One region of the Pedobacter sp. genome, then DNA from elsewhere that is predicted to be linked to it. Evidence: riboswitches for the same ligand, from Rfam matches in the RefSeq annotation. Region 1 holds a riboswitch; the other holds the start of a gene.
What was found. Region 1 has a riboswitch for cobalamin ahead of ACQY77_RS02375 (TonB-dependent receptor). Riboswitches for the same ligand answer to the same signal wherever they lie in the genome.

Region 1 (3,433 bases):
GAAATGATTCGGGGAAAAGCAGTTTGCGCATTAGTTTTTGCTGATCTGAAATGGAAAAGGCATTTTTATTGGCTAAGCTAAAAGGTTTATTTACCAGTTTCTCTGCACTGTCTAAATAACCTTTGCCCATTACCAGGTTGCTGAGTTTTAACGCATATTCTTTCGGATCATACTGAGCAGGCTGACTGTAAACTAATTTATCACCATTAAAAAAATTAATCGGATTGGTATGCTTTGCCGATTCGCCTGCATCTCCAATAGCCAATCTGTTTAATATCCGACTGTGGTTAAGACCATTTTTCTTTAGCTTCTTATTGATCTCTGCTCTTCCAATAAACTCAAAAAGCCTGTTGAAAGCATCGTTATCGCTGGTTAGCAGTATTTTCTTAATGTAATGCTCAATAGAAGGAAGCTTATTTGCTGCACTTTCATCTTTTGATACCCTGGTTTGCCCCTTAAATGCACTATCTGTTATCATAATGCTTTTCGCTGTAAGTCCGGTATGTTTTAGGGTATTCACTTTCTCCAGTGCAAAAATTACAGCAGCTAACTTAACGGTACTGGCAGGGTAGAAGTAATGGTTGGGATTAAGGTTATAGCTGTAGCTTTTAAAATGTGATTTGTTTTGGGCATCCCGATTTATCTGTGTGTATAGAATTTGAACCTGGTTGCGTTCCGGATGATTTAAGATCCCGGCAAATAACTCAGGTTTGGATTCCATTAATTTTTGAAGCATCGTAGTATCGGTTTTTTGTGCCATTGCAGATACACTGATTAGGGAAAGAAAAATAAAAGCCGTTTTTTTCATGTGCTGGGATTGATTTTTAAAGTTAACCTTTTGCCTGAAGAAAGATATCCTTTAACATCCATTTTACATTTAGCTTAATTTTACTAATTTTGCGGCGCTTTTGGTTTCCGGTTTTACACCCGGAATTAAAAGGGAATACAGTGTAATTCTGTAACTGTCCCGCAGCTGTAAGCTCTATAACGATTTTTCAATCAGTTAGCCACTGTTTCTAAGAAACGGGAAGGTAGAAAAATCGGGAGTAAGTCAGAAGACCTGCCTTTAGCATATAATTTCATAGCTTTCGGGGATTGAAGCTAGGATTGAGGTACTAAAGGTTTTCGTATTTTCATTTCCTTCAAATCTGTTTGCTGTGGGTAATAACTCGCAACAAAAATGATTATTAAACATCTTGCCCAACGTGGCATCATGCAGTTTTTTATTGGCACTTCCATTTTCTGGATAGCCCTATTATGCCCTGATTTTTTATGGGCACAAGCTGATACCGTAAAGGTTAATCAACTTAAGGAAGTTCAAATCAATCAGTTAAGGATAAGTAAGCAGCACCTTTCGCCTACGCCATTGCAGGTACTATCTGGTTTAGAACTGCAAAGGTTGAATGCTTTATCAATTGCAGATGCTATCCGCTATTTTTCTGGTGTTCAGGTTAAAGATTATGGTGGCATAGCCGGATTAAAAACCATTAATGTGCGCAGTATGGGTAGCAACCATACCGCTGTTTTTTATGATGGTGTGCAGCTGGGTAATGCTCAAAACGGGCAGGTAGATTTAGGGAAGTATACTTTAGATAACGTAGCGGAACTTTTGCTAACCAGCGGGCAACGCAGTGAACTTTTACAGCCGGCAAAGGCCTTCGCTTCTGCAAGTGCTTTATATATCAAAACGAAAGTACCAACTTTTTTAAACAAAAATCAAAACATCAGTACAGATGTAAAAACCGGATCTTTCGGTTTTATTAATACAGCGGTTTTGTATGAGCAAAAGATAAACAAGCGCCTCGCCTTTAACTTGAATGCAGCATTTTTAAATGCAAACGGGAAATATAAATACCGCTATACCAACGGATATTACGATACAACAGTTGTTCGTACCAATGCAGATATTTATTCCTATCGCCTGGAAGGGGGAGCATTTGGACAAGGTGCAGATAGCAGCCAATGGAATGTTAAGCTTTACAAATATCGGTCTGAACGTGGTATCCCCGGAGCAATTGTTTCCAATAAATTTGATTTTAGCCAGCGCCAATGGGATGATAACTCATTTGTTCAGACCCATTATGAAAACAACCCAAACCGGCGATATAACATTTCTTTAAATGCCAAGTATGCCAATGATTACACCCGTTACAATGATCCAACTATTAAATCTGATAGGGGTGCGCTAAATAATATCTACAAACAACAAGAATGGTACCTTTCTGTGGCCAATGTGTACCAGATGAAGCCATATTTGCATTTTGCTTTCTCTGCCGATTATAGTTACCAGAACCTGGATGCTAATCTGGAATACTTTGCCTATCCAAGCCGCAGCACAGGTCTATTTGTACTGGCAGGTAAATACTTTAAAAAAAGATTCGAATTTCAAACCAATGTATTGGCTACGGTTATTAACGAGGAAGTTAAAACTTTATCTGCCGCCGGTAACCGCACAGAATATACTCCAGCAGCCATGTTTTCCTGGCAGCCTTTTCAAAGTCCGAATTTTAGATTGAAAGGTTTTTATAAATCTATATTTAGAATGCCAACCTTCAACGATCTGTACTACACTTTTATTGGAAATACGAGTTTAAGGCCGGAATACACGAAGCAGTATGATTTAGGTTTTAACTACAACACACACTCTTTACATGGATCACTAAAGAATTTCTCCGTTCAAACCGATGTTTATTACAACCAGGTAAAAGATAAAATTGTTGCAGTACCCACACTTAACTTATTCAGGTGGACAATGCTCAATCTGGATGCAGTATCTATTAAAGGACTGGAAACCAATATTAAAACTTTATGGTTAATCAATGAGTTCGAATTCAGTACCAATTTAAATTATACATTCGAAAAAGCATTGGATGTAACCAAAACCGGTTTTACGTACCGCAATCAGATTCCATATATTCCTGTTCACAGCGGTTCATTTACCGGAAGTATTACCCATAGCAGGTACAGCTTAAACTACAGCTTTATTTATACCGGTGAACGTTACAGCCAAAAGGCCAATATACCGGTAAACTACGTAAAGCCTTACTATACACATGATCTTTCTATCGGTGGTTATTTCGGATCACATCAGAATTATAAAGTTAATGTCGAGATAAATAATCTGCTTAACCAGTACTACGATGTGGTACTCAACTATCCTATGCCCGGACGAAACTTCCGGATTACACTCAGTGCTAAAATTTAATACTATGAAAAATACCAAATCTATTTTGTGGCTGGCCTGTATGCTGCTTGTGTTCCTCTCTTGCAGGAAGGAAGATAGTTTTATCCCTGAGGAACAGGAACAATTGCCTCCTGATCCAACAGTTGAACTGAAGGGTTTTTATCTTTTAAACGAGGCTAATATGGGATCGAACAAGTCCTCGCTGGATTATTACGACTTCAGTTCTGGTGTATACCGCAAGAATATTTA
Region 2 (3,433 bases), 2.4 Mb from region 1:
TCATCTTTAACCCCAGCAGCAGAAATTCTGAAGGCCTTAACAGCCCAGTTAAGATAGTTTTGCCAATCCGCTTTGCGCAATGGAAGCCCTTCTCTTATGGCAGGTTCATCAATCTGGATGATTTTAATACCGGCATTTTCTAAGTCAATAACCTCATCTCTAATCGCGAGGGCAATTTGTGTACAGGTTTCTGAACGGGGTTGATCGTTTCTGACAAAGGACCATTGCAAGATGGTTACCGGGCCGGTTAACATCCCTTTCATGTATCTGGAAGTTAAGGATTGTGCAAACGATGTCCATTTTACTGTCATTGGTTTAGGGCGCGAAACATCGCCAAAAATAATGGGTGGTTTCACACAGCGAGAACCGTAGCTTTGTACCCATCCGTTTTTAGAAAAGGCAAAACCAGCCAGTTGCTCTCCAAAGTATTCTACCATATCATTGCGTTCAAATTCGCCATGAACCAAAACATCGAGGTCTATTTCCTCTTGCCATTTAACGGCTTTGGCCGTTTCTTCGGCAATTAAGCTGTTATATTCTTCATCAGTAAATAATCCTTTTTTAAACTTAGCTCTCCAGCTTCTTACTTCAACTGTTTGTGGAAACGATCCAATAGTTGTAGTGGGGTATTGTGGTAGGTTTAACGATTGCTGCTTAATTTTTCTGAGCGAAAAAGGATTTGATCTTTCTGAATCTTTTGTTTGTAAAGCTTTAACACGTTGCTTAACCAACTGATTATGAATTAGTGTTGAGTTTTCCCTGTTATTAATAGCAATAAGGTTTTCTTCTAGTTTCTGCTGGGTAGATGCAGGGTTTTCTTGTGTGGCAATCTTTTTCAAAGTAACTACTTCGGCGACCTTTTGTTTAGCAAAAGCCAGCCATTGTTTAACTTCTGCAGATAGGTTTTGTTCATCCGTTTCATTATCTAAATCTACTGGAGAATGTATGAGGGAACACGATGGAGCAATCCATACCCTGGCTGCACCTAAATGTTTTACGGCCTGAGTAATGAGGGCACTGGATTTAGAGAAATCATTCTTCCAGATGTTTCTACCATCAACAAGGCCTAATGATAATATTTTATCGTCGCCAAGCGCTGCAATAACCGATTCAAGTTGATTTTCAGCTCTCACCAAATCGATATGTAATGTATTAAACGGTAGTGAGGTGGTTAAAGTCAAGTTGTTTCCTAATCCTTCAAAATATGTTGCCAGAACTATTTTTAATTTTGGAAAGGCTTTTTTAATTTCCTTATACACAAATTGATATGCCGCCTGCTCCTTTTCGGATAAGTCTAACGCTAAAAAAGGCTCATCAAACTGAACGTACTCGGCATCTAAAGCAGCTAACCTGTTTAAGATATCAAGATACACAGGAAGAAGATTCTTAATTAAATCAATCTTTTCAAAGCCAGCTTCCTTTTCTTTGCCTAAGAGCAGGTATGATACCGGTCCAATAAGCACAGGTTTACTAATGATGCCCAGTTGCTTGGCTTCATAAAATTCATCGATAACTTTGGTAGAAAAGAGCTTAAAGGGCTGGTTTTTGTAAAATTCTGGTACGATGTAGTGGTAATTGGTATCAAACCACTTCGTCATTTCCATCGCTACTACATCCAAATCCTCTTTTTGATAACCTCTCGCCATGGCGAAGTAAAGATCAAGCTCTGCATTTCCCTTTCTCAAAATAACCTCGTTATATCTTTTTGGAATAGCGCCAAACATCAGGGAATGATCAAGAACATGATCATAAAAAGAAAAATCGTTTGAAGGAATAAGGTCGATCCCTGCTTCCTTTTGTAGCTGCCAGTTTTCGTGGCGGATGTTCTTACCCACCTGGAGTACATTTTTGTAACCTGTTTTTCCTGCCCAATAATTTTCGCAGATTTTTTTCAGTTCGCGGTGGCTACCAATTCGCGGATAGCCTAAATTTTGCGTTTTCATTCTTTTAAAGATTAAGTAAAAAATCATTTAAAAGCTCTTTTTGCAATATTTTACAGCTTTTTGGCTATAAATCGCTGGAAAAGTTTGAAGCATACAAAATCCGCTCTACTGCAGAAAATGCTTTGAGCACATGAATAATCAGATATTCTATTGTATTTATCAGACCTGACCAATGGCTTTATAACGCGAAAGCATCGTCAATTCGATAAAAGGCAGGTCTCCTGACTTATCCCCAGTTTTATCGCCTTCCCATACATTTAAAGTACAGTGGCATGAATGATAAAACTGTTGCCTTTTTTACAGACAAGACTTACAGTTGCGCGACAGCTCATGATTTTCACATGATTCCCTATTATCCCCGATATTACACCGAGGACCTTCACCGGTTGATGAAAAATAAAGTTAAGAACTTACATCAAGCGCAAATGTAACTAATAAGCAGCAGGATTTTGACGGTTTAGCTAATTTTTGGACAAATCCGGGTAAGTTTTATGTCTGTAACAAATTTAGCGCAAGCGAATTACAGCTGATAATCTATATTATATTTGGTTTATCCAATAAACTAAACTTATTATGATCAAAAACTACCTTAAAAAGCTCTCATTTATTTTTTTTCTGGTGGTTGGGTTTTCTGCTGCAGCTCAGGAAGTGCCCAGCCCTAAATCTCACTTTGGATTTGATATCGGAGAGAATTACCAACTGGCAACCTACACTCAAACAGAAGCCTATTTTAAAAAACTGTCAACACATTCCAAAAGAGTAAAATTGGTGGATATTGGAAAAACGGAAGAAGGTAGAAGCCAATATATGTTAATTGTGTCTTCACCAGAAAATATTCAAAAGCTGGAACGGTATAAAGAGATCTCGCAGCAATTGGCTCATGCCGAAATTACCACGGAACAAGCCAAATCACTCTCGCAAGAGGGAAAAGCGGTAGTTTGGATAGACGGAGGCCTTCATGCCACTGAGACGGTTGGTGCTCACCAATTGATTCAAACTGCTTACGAGTTTGCTTCTAAAACAGATCCTGAAACCATGAAAATTCTGGACAATGTAATTATCCTTTTTACCCATGCTAATCCCGATGGACAAGAACTGGTTACCAGCTGGTACATGAGGCAAAAGGACCAGAGCAAACGTACCTTATCCGGATTACCACGGTTATATGAAAAATATGCCGGGCATGATAATAATCGTGACTTTTTTATGCTGAACCTTAAAGAAACACAAAACATAGGAAGACAGCTTTTTATTGAGTGGTTACCACAGATTATGTATAACCATCATCAAGCAGGTCCTGCAGGTACTGTTGTGGCAGGGCCTCCTTATCGCGATCCTTTTAACTATGTTTTCGATCCAACACTCTTAACGAGCCTGGATGCTGTTGGTGCGGCTATGCATACACGACTTAATGTGGAAGGTAAACCGGGTTACACGCAAAGAGGTGGATCAGTTTTCTCTACCTGGTATAATGGTGGCTTAAGAACAAC

Region 2: linked by a shared signal. The riboswitch ahead of metE (5-methyltetrahydropteroyltriglutamate--homocysteine S-methyltransferase) and the one ahead of ACQY77_RS02375 (TonB-dependent receptor) in region 1 are both predicted to bind cobalamin.

What each region holds. Positions count from the first base shown of each region.
Region 1 is NZ_OZ257244.1:634,786-638,218, reverse strand. Features, by position in the region: gene ACQY77_RS02380 (serine hydrolase) at 1-808, opposite strand, end outside; cobalamin riboswitch at 893-1,082, shown strand; gene ACQY77_RS02375 (TonB-dependent receptor) at 1,181-3,205, shown strand; gene ACQY77_RS02370 (YncE family protein) at 3,210-3,433, shown strand, end outside.
Region 2 is NZ_OZ257244.1:3,058,881-3,062,313, reverse strand. Features, by position in the region: gene metE (5-methyltetrahydropteroyltriglutamate--homocysteine S-methyltransferase) at 1-1,943, opposite strand, end outside; cobalamin riboswitch at 2,138-2,339, opposite strand; gene ACQY77_RS12335 (M14 family metallopeptidase) at 2,517-3,433, shown strand, end outside.